2 regions of the Glutamicibacter sp. FR1 genome follow, and region 1 is predicted to be linked to the other one. Evidence: predicted binding sites of a transcription regulator. Region 1 holds the regulator's gene; the other holds the start of a gene.
What was found. The regulator HspR, encoded in region 1, represses chaperone genes until heat shock. The targets are predictions, from matches to a motif close to AAGTTGAGTCNNNNNGACTCAACTT.

Region 1 (7,289 bases):
TCCAGTTTGCCCGAGCGCGCCAGGGCGGTCATATCGGTGCCGAACTTCTCCAGGGACTGGAAGGTGGCCTCGGGATCCGGATTATCGACCTTGCGGTCGCCGCGGATGGTCGGCAAGGTACCCACCAGCAGTTCACGGGTGGCGCCGAACTCGCGCAGGGCTTCACCTGCGTTGGTCTGGTCCGATGCCAGGGCGATGAGCAGATGCTCCGTGGAGACGTAGGTGTCCCCCATTTCCGCGGCGGCGGCCTGCGCGTTGCTTACGACCTGCAGCAGTTGCCGGGAGTACTGCGCCTGGGCGACCGAGGTGCCAGAGCTGGAGGGCAACGCGTTGATGACAGCGCTTGCCTTGACGGATAGCGCGTCGACATCCAACCCGGCAGTCTTCAGCAGGGCGACTGCGACGGACTCGCGCTGGTCCAGCAATGCCTTCAGCAGGTGCGCAGGTTCAATCTGCGGATTGCCTGCGGTTGAAGCGTTCATCCCGGAAGCTGAGAGAGCTTCTTGGCTCTTAGTGGTGAGTTTCGTGTCCACGCGCATCCTTTCTCTAATGGAGTGAACCCATAAACTTGAGTGTACTTAACTCAACTCTACTCCTAGTCCTACTATTCCAGCTAGAGCAAGATTCTCGAGATATTTTTTCTTCTCTTTGCCTCTGCGGCAAAACCCCTTGTGGAGCGCGATTTGCAGTCTTAGGATGAGGCATGGCCAACCCGGATTCCCAAGATATTTTTTCCCTGCCCCACGATGAGATGGTCCAGGTATTCATCGATCAGCACCGGCAGATGCTGCTTTCCAGCCTCGACGGGCTGGACGAACACGAAGCGCGGTTGAAGCTGGTTGAATCCAAGACCACGTTGCTCGGGCTGGTGAAACATGCGATCTTCGTCGAACGTGTCTGGTTTGGCGAAGCAGCCACCGGCAAGAGCCGGGCCAAACTGGGCATTGCGTCGTCGCCCAGCAAGTCCTTCGACTTGTCCGCGTCCGACACCATCGAATCCATTCGGCGTGACTATGCCCAGGCCATCGAACTGTCACGTGAAGTGGTCAAGGGCAAGACCGGGGATCACGTTTTCTCCGGCAATCGGCGCGGGTCGTTGCCGCTGCGCTGGATCCAGCTGCACATGCTGCGCGAATTGGCGCAGCATTGCGGGCACGCCGATATCCTGCGTGAGCAAATCCTGTCCGCACGGAAATAGCCGGCCACGCATCATCGGCAGGTACCGCGCATGCTGTTGCCAGCGCTCCGAGTCCTGCGAGGATTTCCAAGGCGACCCGAGACCTGGGCCGAAGAATGCAGTCGATCACTTTGCCCACCACATCCTTCGAATTACATATGACGCCTACCCAACTGGGCAAAGACGAAGTACATTACAGATCAACATGACATCCTTAGACCAGAATTTTTCCAGAAGCACCGCTTCGGGTTAGGGTTAACGATCGTAAGGGAGTATTCACAATCGTTGAATCCGTCAATACGCAGGACTTCATGGACCTGCCGGGTTTTACGGCCAACCACAGTGTCGGTGAAGAGACTTACTCGGACGCGTCAGCGCGCAACTTACGAAAGCAGGAATCCCTATGGGAGCTTCCCCTATGATTTGGGGCATCACGATTGTCGTGGTTCTCGCCTTACTGGCCTTCGATTATTTCTTCCACATCCGCAAGGCCCACGTTCCATCCCTGCGTGAAGCAGCGATCTGGTCCAGCATCTATGTCGGCTTGGCCCTCATATTCGGTGTGCTGGTGCTCATCTTCGGCGGCATCGACATGGGCGCCGAATACTTCGCCGGCTACATCACCGAAAAGGCCCTGTCCGTCGACAACCTGTTCGTCTTCCTGATCATCATCGCCAGTTTCAGGGTCCCCCGCGAAGACCAGCAGAAAGTGCTGCTCTTCGGCATCGTCTTCTCGCTGATCGCCCGCACCGCGTTCATCTTTGTCGGCGCGGCGCTGATCAACCAGTTCGCCTGGGTCTTCTACCTGTTCGGCCTGATCCTGCTGCTCACCGCAGGCAACCTGCTGAAGAAGGACGACGAATCCGACGAGGCCAACAACTTCATCATCCGCTTGGCCAAGAAGCTGTTCCACACCACCGACAAGTACGACGGCGACAAGCTGTTCACCATGATCGACGGCAAGAAGGTCCTGACCCCGATGCTGCTGGTCATGGTGGCCATCGGCGGAACCGACATCCTCTTCGCCCTGGATTCCATCCCAGCGATCTTCGGACTCACCCAGAACGTCTACATCGTGTTCACCGCTACCGCGTTCTCGCTCATGGGCCTGCGCCAGCTCTACTTCCTGCTTGATGGATTGTTGGACCGCTTGATCTACCTGTCCTATGGCTTAGCAGCGATCCTGGCGTTCATCGGCGTGAAGCTGATCCTGCACGCGCTGCACGAGAACAACCTGCCATTCATCAATGACGGCGAGCACGTGATGGTCATCGAAATCAGCACCGGGCTGTCGCTGAGCGTGATCATCGGCGTCCTCGTGCTGACCATTCTCGCTTCGCTGTTCAGCAAGGCTGGCAAGGCCCAAACCGCCATCAGCAACCTTCGCCGCCATGCCAGCAGCTACAACGACCTGAGCTACACCTCGGATCCAAACGAACGCGAACGCATCTACCGCGCCCTGGTGGAAGAAGAAGCGTATGTGAAGACCATGGAGAAGAAATACCGCGACAAGGCCAAGGACGTGGAAAAGATCCGCGTCGAGGTCGCCGAGGCGCACCGCCAGCACGATGAGTACCTGAAGAGCTGATCCGATTCAGGCTTAAAGGGCATGGCTGCCAACTCATTGGAGTTGGCAGCCATGGCTGTTTTGGTGCTGCTTAGCGGCGCACGTCGCCAATGAAATTATCCGAAGGTACGATGACCTTGCCCAGGGGCATCAGGGACACCGGAATCATCTTCAGGTTGGCGATGCCCAGCGGGATGCCGATAATCGATACGAACATCGGGATCGCGGTCAGCAGATGCCCGATGGCAATCCAGATGCCGGCAAAAATGATCCAGATGATGTTGCCCAGGGTGGAGAACGCGCCGACCGGTCCGTTGTCGACTACGGTGCGGCCGAAGGGCCACAGCGCATAACCGGCAATGCGGAACGAGGCGATGCCGAAGGGAATGGTCACGATCAGCACGCAGCAAATGATGCCTGCCAGCACGTAACCCAGGGCCAGCCACAGGCCGCCGAACAGCAGCCAAATAATGTTGAGAATACCGCGCACTAAATCAGTCATGGCTACATTCTCCTTCTTTTGCCTCTCATGCTCCATCGGGGATCACCCCGAATTCCCGCTAGGGGTGTCCAATCCCCCACCGTTCGGCAAGCATCGGTGCAGGTTGCTCGGCTAGGATTAATCATCATGAGCGAATCGAGCGAGCAGCAGCGTCCACCCCATGGCTCCGCCCCCAGGAACCCAGACCTTTTCCGTGCCGAGCCGGTGTCCTTCGTGCGTCGCGGCAACCGCCTGCAAGGCCGCCGCGCCAGCGCGTGGGAGCGCAATGCCGAGCAGTACGTCATCGAGCCTCCTCGCAAGATTGCCGACACCTCGGTAGCTGATGACTTCCAGCTCGATCCGGCCCAGGCCTTTGGCCGCACCGCGCCGCTGATCGTGGAGATCGGCACCGGTTTGGGCGAGTGCATCGCCAACGCCGCCAAGGATGATCCGGAGCGCAACTACCTGGCAGTTGAGGTCTACCGTCCGGGGCTGGCCCAGCTGATGCTGAAGGTCGAATCCTTCGGCATCAGCAACGTCCGCGCCGTTCAGGCCAACGCTCCAGAAGTTCTGGACGTCATGCTTGATGAAAACAGCGCCGACGAGATCTGGATCTTCTTCTCCGACCCATGGCACAAGCCGCGCCACCACAAGCGCCGTCTGATCAAGGCTTCGTTCTTGGACAAGGTCTCGCGCGTGCTCAAGCCAGGTGGAACCCTGCGTTTGGCCACGGACTGGTCCAACTACGCAGAGCAGATGCGTGAAGTGCTCAATGCCCACCCAGACTTCGAAAACCAGCATCCAGGGAATCTGGCCGGCGAAGAAAGCAACCTGACCAAGGTCCGCCGCGATGGAATGGAAGGCTTCGACCCGGAGCCGGAATTCGTCGATGGGCAAGGTGGCTGGGCGCCGCGTTTCGAACGCCGCATTCTCACCAGCTTCGAGGGCAAGGCCTTGAAGGCCGGCCGCTTGGTCTTCGACTTGGCCTACACCCGCATCGGCTAACCGCCGTAATGAAACCTTAGTCAGGGCCATGGAATTCTAGAATGGATTCCATGGCCCTTTCTGCTGCGCAAAATCTTCCCCATGCCCAAGCCCCGACGATGGAATATGCCGGGGTCCGCTTGGAACAGCTCTCTTTGGAGCATGCGCCAGATCTGGTGGCCCTTGCCGAGCAGGGCCAGTTGGATGACGCGTGGTTTGCCAGCACGCCTACGGCCCAGGCAATGGCAGAAAATATTGAGCACCGTTTGGCTTTGCAGCAGGCCAGTAAAATGGCGCCTTTTGCCATTATTGATCTGGCTACCGGCAGGGCCGTAGGTGCCACGACGTTTTTGAATATCGACGCGGCCAATCACCGCGTGGAAATCGGATCAACGTTCCTGGCCATATCCGCCCAGGGCACCGGGATCAATCCCGCAGCGAAATATCTGCTGCTGCAGCGAGCCTTCGAGCAGCTGGAGTGCTATTCGGTGGCGTTCTGCACGCATTGGCATAATGCCGCATCACGGGCGGCAATTACCCGGTTGGGTGCCAAGCAGGATGGCGTCTTGCGCAATCACAAATATGATCCGGTCACCGGCACCTTGCGCGATACCGTGCTCTTCTCGATACTCCCCCACGAATGGCCTGCCGTGCGCACCCAGTTGAACGCGCGCCTAGCGCGCCACGGCCGCATCTAGCGTCCGATGGCCCGGCGGGCGGCGAAGAACGTGTAAGGCTGCTCGCGGCGTTCGGGCCTCATGCCCCGAGCCAGCGAAACCACGTCTCCGCCAGAGGTTCCGGCGGCGAAAATGCGCGATTGGCCCTGGCGTACTGCGCTGAGTTCCTGGCGCAGTCCATTGACTTCGGATTGCAGGAACGCAACTTGGTCCTGCAGATCCAGGATCCGCTTGATGCCTTCCAGCGAGACGCCTTCCTTGCTCAGCGACTGCACCTGGCGCAACAGCGATACGTCGTGCTGCGAGTAGCGGCGTTGCTTCCCGCTTTGGCGGCTCGGCGAGACCAAGCCGATGCGGTCATACTGGCGCAGCGTCTGCGGATGCATGTCTGCAAGTTGGGCGGCGACGGAAATGACGAAGACAGGTCGCAGGTACTCCCCGTTCACGTTGCTTCTACCACCTTTCTGCAAGGAGCCCGGGTTCGGGCCCTTTTGTTTGTGAGTCTATCTTCCCCGCCCAGCCAATTCGATGGCCGGTCAGGGAAAACAGCCTATTGAGCCTAGAGCTTGGCCTTGGCGGCCAAGTCCACTCGTGGATCCTCGCCCTCGGTGGCTGCGGCGAATTCCTCTACGGCCTTCTTTGCAGCATCCGACAGGTTCTGCGGGATCGCGATGTCCAAGACGATCAGCAAATCGCCGGCGGCCTTGGAAGTTGTCACTCCGCGGCCTTTCAAGCGCAAGGTTCGTCCGGAGTTGGATCCGGCTGGCACCTTCACCGCGACGGATTCCCCGTCCAAGGTCGGCACATGGATCTTTGCTCCGAGTACCGCTTCGTCGAAGGTCACCGGCACGTGGATGCGGATGTTGTTCTCTTCGCGCTTGAAGAACGGGTGCTCAGTGACTTTGACCTTGACCAGCAGGTCACCGTTGCCGGCGGCCCCTGGCTGGCCCTTGCCGCGCACGCGCACCGACTGGCCGTCCTTGATACCCGCAGGAATGCGCACGTCAATGACTTCGCCGTTCTGCTCGCGCAGGCCGATAGTGGTGCCCTTGATGGATCCGGCAAAGGAAATCGTGGTGCTGGCCGTGCGGTCAGCACCCTTGCGCGGTGGGGCGCTCTGTCCGAAGCCGCCACCGCCAAAGCCGCCGCCCCCGCCGAACAGGTCGGAGAAGTCCGGCTGTCCGCCGCGGCCCCGCGGGCCACTCCCCCCGCCTCCGAAGAGGTTGGAGAAGATGTCCTCGAAACCGGCCTGTCCTCCCGGGGCACCGCCTGGTCCCCCGGCCGAGAAGCGAGCTCCGCCGCCCATGGCGCGGATTGCGTCGTACTGCTCGCGTTCTTCCTTATCCGAAAGCACCGAGTTGGCTTCCGAGATGTCCTTGAATTTCTTTTCAGCGGCCGCATCACCCTGATTGGTGTCGGGGTGGTACTGGCGCGCAAGCTTGCGGTACGCCTTCTTGATGTCCGCCTCACTGGCGTCCTTGGAGACGCCCAGAATGGCGTAAAAGTCTTTTTCGATCCAGTCCTGACTTGCCATCAGGGCCCCATCCTTTCAATGCCAATTCGAAACTGCCCACTGACGAAGTATCGGCAGTGGGCAGTTTCAATTGATTATTCGTGGCTATTCGCCGGTTGCTACCAGCACCTGGGCCGCACGCAGGATGGTGGTTCCCTTGCGGTAACCGGTGCGAAGCACCTGTCCCACGTGGTCAGCTGGAATCTCCGGAACAGCCTGGCGAAGCAGCGCTTCGTGGACGTTCGGGTCGAATTCGACGCCGGCCTCGTTGATACGCTCCAAGCCATGCTGAGCCAGCACGGAGTCAAGCTTGTTGGCGATCGATGCGAACGGGCCATCGGTGAGGTCACCGTGGGCTCGGGCTGCATCGATGTCATCAAGAATCGGAAGCAGTGTGTTGAGCACGGACTGCACGGCGTTTTCACGCGCTACAGCTCGGTCGCGCTCCACACGCTTGCGGTAGTTGACGTATTCAGCCTGCAGACGCAGCAAGTCGTTGCGCAGTTCGGCTTCCACCGCACCGGCCTCTACTGGCTGCTCTGCTTCGGCGTCAGCGCCAGCAGCAGCTTCGTTCAGGATCGCCTCGGCCTGACCCAGGGCGTCAGCGGTTGGCTGCTCGTTAGCTGCCTCTGGCTGGTTCTCCGACTGCTCGTCGAAGTTCTCGTTCTGGTCCTGTGCCTCGGACATATTCCCTAACTCCCTACTTCTTGTCAGCTTCGTCTTCGTCGATTACCTCGGCGTCGACGATATCTTCATCAGCATTTGGAGCCTGCTCGCCCTCAGGTGCAGCAGCGCCCTCAGCCTGGGTGTTGGCGTAGATTGCCTCGCCCAGCTTGGTCTGCGAAGCCTGCAGCTTCTCGAACGCGTCCTTGACCTCGTCGTCGTTGTCC
Region 2 (7,289 bases), 1.1 Mb from region 1:
CCGGGGGATGGAGACTCCCAAGAAGCCATTAGATTGTAGGGATACAAAAACCCTTTTGTGGACTTGATACCGGAGTTTTCTTTCCACATCTCAATCTTGGAATCTGCCCAGGCTTGTCCTGAATTAACGTTGGCGTCGGCTTCAGCGACGGTAGCAGGACTGGTTTCAGCAGATTCAGCAGTTTCACTAAATGCTGCCGTGGGTTTCGCAGCTGGACTGGATTCAGCGACCGCAGATACCGTCGAATCAGCGGGCGCTGCTTGCTCAGGAGCGGCGCTGCACCCTGCTGCAAGCAAAGCCAACGATGATAGGGCAATCACCGACCTGGCGCGCATGAATAACTCCACACAAGTGATGAACGGCCAGTCTATATAGGCCAGGCCACGAGGAGCGATCTGTTAAGAGAATTTGGCGAAGAGCCGGATGACGCCGGGACGGAAGTCCGACCCCTCGGTGAGTCCCATGGATTCGTAGAAAGCCCGTTGCCCGGGTTTGTCATCGGTGATCAGGACCAGCTGGCGAACATGCTCATACTTCGCTTGAACGGCGGAGAACAAAGCGCGGCCTACGCCGGAGCGATGCGCAGACGGGCGCACCAGGATGTCCTGGACATAGCAGATGGTGGCGTTATCGGAGACCACACGCACAAGACCGACGAGCTGGTGTTCGTCATCGTAGGCATAGATCGCGCAGGCTGAATTCTTCAGGCCTTCGAAAAGCACCTCTGGCTGGTCTGTGTAAGCGCTCCAGCCGACCGAGTTGTAGAGCGAGAGCACTTCTTCTCCGGAAGGCACCTTGGTGGTAGAGAGTTCCATCGAGTCCTTTTACTGCTGAGGGGAAACCGGAACGATTTCGGCCTTGCTAAGCAACGGATGCTTGACCAGTTCTGCTTCCAATGTATGGATAATGGCCTGGGCGGAGTTGCCGTTATAGACGAATACCGGGCCATCGTGACGGTAGTAGACATCCTCGTGCCAACCGATGCTGCCGTGGCCCAAGGCATGCTGCAGGGCCCTGACGGTTGGCTCCAGATGCGCATCCGATTCGTCTGCGAGCCTGGTTCTCAGCAAAACGTACTCGCTGTCGCCTACGTCGGTGCACTGGTCATCGATGACGAACCAGGATCCCCGCCCCAGCCCGCTCTCGGTGAGCGAAGAGAGCATCTTGGCAAACACCTTCTTCGGATCGGAAGTGGTCACTTCGAGTTCAATGTCGCTGGAGATCGGTTCTTCGGCAGCGTCCAGCGTGGACTTGGCGTTGGTGATGGACCAGGAAGAATTGCATGCGGGCAGCAGCGTATCGATCAGGCCCGCCTCATGGTCTTTGCGCAGCCGTTCGAACATTGGCTGGGCAAAATGGCTGTGCACCCGGTGCGTTGAGGCTTCTGATGTTTTTCTGGCGAACAGCGACATGGCGTCAATCCTCGTGCGGGTCTGAAACGCAAAAGACGATGCCGTAGGGATCACGCAGTATGGTCCAGCCGAAAGAGGGATCGTCGGTGTGGTCCTCAACGCGGGTTGCGCCGGCGGCAACGAAACGGGCGACTTCCTGTTCACGGCTCGAGCCGGCTTCCAAATCCAGATGGACGCGATTCTTGCCTGCGGTTACCTCATCGACTTTCTGGAACCCCAGTCGCGCGCTGAAGCCAGGGACGCTGATCATCGTGAATCCCGGGTACTGGCCCAGATATTGCCCGCCCAAGACCGCCCTCCACCAGGCAGACGCTGACCGTTCATCAAGGGCATCGAGGGTAATCATTCCAATGTTCGCCATGCTGACAAAGGTACCGCCAGTCTCTCCGCTTAGCTAGAGGCCGCCTGCAATCCGCGGGTCGACGAGGCCAAATGCGGAAAAGCAAAAGGCGCTGGTTTGGCTGGGATTCCAGTCCCAGCCAAACCAGCGCCTGAACTGGCGACGCCGACTCAGCTATCGAAGTAGCTTGGCGCATGCTCGCTGTGGGCAGGTGGCGTCGGCAGGTCGACTTTCTTCTGCACCTTCAGCTTGTCCGCGACATAGTCCACCGACACAGTATCGCCAGCGGCAAGCGCATCGCTGATCAGCAGGTCCGCAATGGCATCTTGTACCTTGCGCTGCACCAGCCGGCGCAGCGGGCGGGCGCCAAACTCGGGATCGTAGCCTTCGCCAGCCAGCCACTGCACGGCAGCGTCGCTCACCTCCAGCTTCAGCTCCTGCTCTGCCAGCCGCGCCTCGGTCTCAGCGATGACCAGCTTGACGATCTGGCCGATTTCCGATGGCGAGAGCTTGGAGAACAGCAGCACCTCGTCCAGGCGGTTCAGGAACTCCGGACGCATGAACTCGCGGACCTTGCCCATGACCTTGGCGCGGATCTCGCCGTTTTCGCTGGCCGCATTCGCAGAAGTGAAGCCGAAGTTCCCTGCCTTGTTGGCCAGGTACTCTCCGCCGAGGTTGCTGGTCATGAGGATCAGCGTGTTGGAGAAATCGACGGTGCGGCCGGCCGAATCGGTCAACCGGCCGTCATCGAGCACCTGCAGCAGCACATTGAACACGTCCGGGTGGGCCTTCTCGATTTCATCGAGCAGGACGACCGAGTACGGGTTGCGGCGGATCTTCTCGGTGAGCTGGCCGGGCTCGTCGTGGCCAACGTAGCCCGGAGGCGCACCGATCAGGCGTGCCACGGTGTGCTTCTCCCCGTATTCGCTCATGTCGATGCGCACCAGCGAATCAGCCGAGCCGAACAGGTTTGCGGCCAGGGCCTTGGCCAGTTCGGTCTTGCCAACGCCGGTTGGGCCCAGGAACAGGAACGAGCCGATCGGCCGGCCGGCCGGGGACATGCCGGTGCGGTTTCGGCGTACGGCGCGTGCCACAGCGGCAACGGCATCGTGCTGGCCGATGACCGAGGCATGCAGCGAATCTTCCAGCGATGCCAGCCGCGCCTTGTCGTCGCCCGAGATGCGCGAGGTGGGAATGCCGGTGGAGCGGGAGATCACTTGCGAAATCTGCATTTCGTCCACCACACGGGTCACTTCGGCATCGCCGGATTCCTCGGCGGCCTTGATCCGCGCGGTCATTTCCGCGATGTGGTCGCGCCATGCGCCAGCTTCCTCGAAACGCTCCTCGCCGATGGCGCGCGACTTCTCGCGTTCGGCATCCACCAATTCGGCGCGCAAGGACTGAACGTCCTCGGCATCTCCAGCGGCGATGGAGCGGCGGGCGCCGGCGATGTCGATCAGGTCGATAGCCTTGTCCGGAAGCTGCCGGTCGCTCAGGTAGCGGGCAGAGAGCGTCACTGCGGCCTTGAGCGCTTCGGGGGTGTACTGCACCTGGTGGTGCTCCTCGTAGGATTCGCGCAGCCCTTCCAAGATGGCCAACGCGGTTTCCTCCGAGGGCTCGGCGACAGTGACCTTGCCGAAGCGCCGTGCCAGCGCGCTGTCCTTCTCCACCTTGCGGAACTCATCCAGCGTGGTGGCGCCGATCATGTGCAACTCGCCGCGCGCCAGGCGCGGCTTGAGGATATTCGCGGCATCCATGTTTCCGGACTCGCCGGAACCAGCACCGACCAGCAGGTGCATCTCATCGATGAACAGCAGCACCTGGCCTTCGGCAGCGGCTACTTCGTCGAGCAGGCCGGTCAGTCGCTGTTCGAAATCGCCGCGGTAGCGGGTGCCGGCGAGCATGCCCGGAAGGTCCACCGAGATCAGGGCCGCATTGCGCAGCTGCGCTGGAACCTCGTCGTCGATGATGGCTCGGGCCAGGCCTTCGGCAATGGCGGTCTTGCCCACGCCGGCCTCGCCGATCAGCACTGGGTTGTTCTTAGTGCGGCGGGCCAGGATCTCGATTACCTGGTCCAGTTCCTCTTTGCGGCCGATCACCGGATCGATCTGGCCGTCTGCTGCCAGCAAGGTCAGATCGGTTCCGTAGCGTTCGAGCATGGACACGTCGGACTCGGCATCGTTCTGGTTCTGGGCATCATTGCTGCCCCGCTGGGCCTGCTCCATGGCAGCTTGCTGCAGCGACTGTCCGGTGACGCCATGCTGGGCCAAGAGCTGGCTGACCGGCGATTCCGGATTGAAGACGAAGGCCAGGAAAAGGTGATCCGGGTCGATGTAGGTCGAGCCGTAGTTGCGGGCAACCTGATAGGCGTCAAAGAGGCTGCGCTGGGCTGCCGACGAGAGGCGGGACGGCTTCTCGTCCCGCTCCTGTGCCTTGGGCATGCGTGCGATGGCGTCGGCACTCAAAGCCTCGATGTCGATTCCCATGGCGGTCAGGTGCTCGCCAACTGGTTCGGTGCGCAGCAGAGCCATCAGCAGATGCAGCGAATCGATCTCGTCATGGCCGTGCTCTTGGGAAATCGCTGCCGCGGTGGCTACCGCTTCGTGGGTACGGGCAGAGAGCAGTCGCGTGATGTCGATGGGGCGCGCAGCTTGAGCTCGCGACGACAGGAACCGAGAGAGGAATTCCTCAAACGAGCCATCTGACGGTGCGCCGAAGAATGCTGGCAAGTGAGCCTCCTAATAGAAACTTGAGCGGTCTATGCTCATGTTCAACGCATACGGCGCGCAAATATTCCCGGACCAAGCGGGCGAGGTGCCAAAGTCGTTGACCTCACACAAATAGCAGGCAGCCAGCGGCTAGTCCTTCGGGATTTCGATGAGACCCATGCGGGCGGCGGCAACCAATGCCTGGACCCTGTCGCGAACATCCAGCTTAACGAAAATCTTGGCCATGTGGGTTTTAACTGTTGTCTCGGAAATAGCCAGAGTTCTTGAAATCTCGGTGTTGTTTAGCCCTCGGGCCAAGAGCTTTAAAATTTCGAATTCCCGATTGGTGATTCCCAGGTCGTAAGCAAGGTCTTGAATGTCCTGGGAATTGTCGCGGTAAGCCTCGCGAACGGCAGAAACGAGATCGGAAGAAACCGACGGGGAAATGGCTGCCGTTCCTTGATGAACGGCATGAACCGCGCGGATAATTTCATCCGGTTCAGAATCCTTGACCAAGTACCCACTGGCCCCAGCGGTCAGAACAGGAACCAGATACTCATCCGAAGAAAAGGCTGTAATAGCAAGCACTGATGGGCTGTCTTCAACGGATTTGATGGCTTTAGTAGCACTAACTCCATCCATAATTGGCATCTGCAAATCCATGAGCACAACGTCTATTTGATGGTCCTTGCAATACTCAACGGCGGCCCGCCCATTTTCAACAGAATTAACCGTTACAATTCCGCTATCTGTTGCTAGGATTGTGCCCAACGCATGACGAATAAGGGGTTCATCATCGACGATAAGAACCTTGATCTTTTCCATTTGATTCCTTTGATCGATGGCGAAGTCCCTGCAACGTCCTGCTCACCTGAAAGTATATAAGCAGACGTGATGGGAGTTTGTTATGAAAGGTCTTAAAATGCTGGCAATCGCCGCATTGGCACTGTCGCCTGTAGCAGTGGTTGCTGCTCCGGCCTCCGCTGCTCCGGCATCGGCCATTAACGGCGGTTCGGTTGCCACGCCTGCTGGTTGGGGCACGGATTTTGCTGATTGGTTCTGCCGGAACTATGGAGTGGCCTGCCCCTAAGGCATCGCCATTTGACTTGACTGACATCGCCGTGAATCATTCGGCATATGAATGAACGACTCAAAGGCACCCTGGCCAGGCTTTTCGCTGGCCGGGGTGTCATTGTCTGGGTAGGGATCGTAGTGCTGCTGGCCGTGTCCAGCAGCGAGGTCATCACCCTACTGCAAGATGGCCTGGCAGATTCGACGGACCGTTCCGTTCGAGGCACCCTGGTGGGCCTTGGGCTCTGCGTCATCCTCTTCCTAGGACTGCGCTGGACCGCTGCCTCTCTGGGCCTGTTCGTTGCCGTGGCATTCTTCTTCCTGGCTGATGGCGTGATGTTCTTCTGGGCCATCGTGTCCTTCATGGCGTTTTCAGCATTGGCGGCCACTGCTTCGGCGCGCAGCATCCGCGCCGCCTACTTGACCCTCTGCCTGGCGTGGGCCGTGCAATTCGCCTTCCAAGCGCATAACGACGCTGTGCTTCTGATCGCGATTGTGCCCTTGGCAGCCATGGCCTATGTCGTGACGCGAAGCATCTACTTGCTGCGAGAGAAGAATGCCGTTGCGCAACAGCAAATGCAAACCGTCGAAGAGCAGACTCGTCTTGCTGTCGACCGGGAGCGAAAGAATATCGCACGCGACCTGCACGACATTGTCGCGCATGACATTACGGTAGTGGCCATGCAGTCGAAAGCTGCGAAATTCGCCAACGATGGGCAGAAGGCTCTCGAAGCGCTCGATATCATCGCCAAGCTGAGTACTGAAACCTTGCATGACCTGCGCCTAATGCTCAATGTCCTGAGGGCTGACGGAACCATGGCTGATCCATTGTCACGCAGCAATGACAAGCCGGCTGCTACAACTGTTTATGCGCTTCAGGGTGTAGAACTTTTTGTCCAAAGGCTAAAGGATGCAAAATTCAAGGTGAGCTCCACCACGGATGAGAAAATTTCCGAATTGCCTCGTTCTGCCCAGGCTGCGATTTATCGGGTCATGCAAGAAGGTACAACGAATGTGATAAAGCACGGGGCTTTAGGCGCGAAGTGCACTTTCAACCTCACGGTCGTCGGAGCTGAAGCTGTTCTGGAAATTACTAATCAGATGGAGAATTCAGGCAAAAAGTCGACTGGGCTGCCGGAGGGCGGGACAGGGCTGATTGGCATGGGTGACAGGATGCGGGCATTCGGTGGAAAGTTTGCAACCAGTTCCGACAATGGCGTTTGGGCGCTGCGCGCAAGTATCCCATTCTGACTCCTGCCCTCCTACTAAAGTATGATTTCGGAATTTTGCAGGACGCGATAAGTTAGACATGTATCGGTGAAGACCGATCACCGAGAAGGTACTCGGTGGTGTTTTGCGAGTGGCATCACTGAGGATCCAAGGGTGATTAAAAGGTACGTTGCATTGCGTAAACGGACTGATCTTTCATCGGCGCTGTGCCCCCATCGCACGCCGCTGTCTGTCAGTAATGCAACGTACCTTTTATAACTTAACTCCAGCCCACAGTTCTGTGCGCTGACTCACATCTTGGCTTGGAATTGGCTTGAATGACGAGGCGTTGTGCCTAGGGAGAGAACTTCCCGTCTTGAAAGCGAGTGCGCATGAGCGTCCAGGCAGAAACCAACCTTTATGAATCGATGGCTATCGGCCAGGCAGCCGCAGATCAGCTTTTCTTCGAAGCCCGCAGTGCCAATTCGTTCAGTGATGAACCGGTGACCGACGACGTGCTGGACGCAATCTATGAGGCTATGAAAATGG

Region 2: ACLQ8T_RS01695 (ATP-dependent Clp protease ATP-binding subunit) is a predicted target of HspR. The motif match lies at 4,499-4,523, and genes of this name have one in related genera.

The regions. Positions count from the first base shown of each region.
Region 1 covers NZ_CP178602.1:2,596,914-2,604,202, forward strand. Annotated here, with positions in the region: gene clpB (ATP-dependent chaperone ClpB) at 1-533, opposite strand, end outside; gene ACLQ8T_RS12535 (DinB family protein) at 704-1,198, shown strand; gene ACLQ8T_RS12540 (TerC family protein) at 1,581-2,765, shown strand; gene ACLQ8T_RS12545 (YccF domain-containing protein) at 2,836-3,246, opposite strand; gene trmB (tRNA (guanosine(46)-N7)-methyltransferase TrmB) at 3,373-4,230, shown strand; gene ACLQ8T_RS12555 (GNAT family N-acetyltransferase) at 4,281-4,907, shown strand; gene ACLQ8T_RS12560 (heat shock protein transcriptional repressor HspR) at 4,904-5,332, opposite strand; gene ACLQ8T_RS12565 (DnaJ C-terminal domain-containing protein) at 5,446-6,420, opposite strand; gene ACLQ8T_RS12570 (nucleotide exchange factor GrpE) at 6,505-7,086, opposite strand; gene dnaK (molecular chaperone DnaK) at 7,100-7,289, opposite strand, start outside.
Region 2 covers NZ_CP178602.1:333,394-340,682, forward strand. Annotated here, with positions in the region: gene ACLQ8T_RS01675 (hypothetical protein) at 1-335, opposite strand, end outside; gene ACLQ8T_RS01680 (GNAT family N-acetyltransferase) at 399-815, opposite strand; gene ACLQ8T_RS01685 (hypothetical protein) at 825-1,412, opposite strand; gene ACLQ8T_RS01690 (VOC family protein) at 1,417-1,758, opposite strand; gene ACLQ8T_RS01695 (ATP-dependent Clp protease ATP-binding subunit) at 1,923-4,481, opposite strand; gene ACLQ8T_RS01700 (response regulator) at 4,611-5,285, opposite strand; gene ACLQ8T_RS01705 (sensor histidine kinase) at 5,598-6,782, shown strand; gene ACLQ8T_RS01710 (malonic semialdehyde reductase) at 7,133-7,289, shown strand, end outside.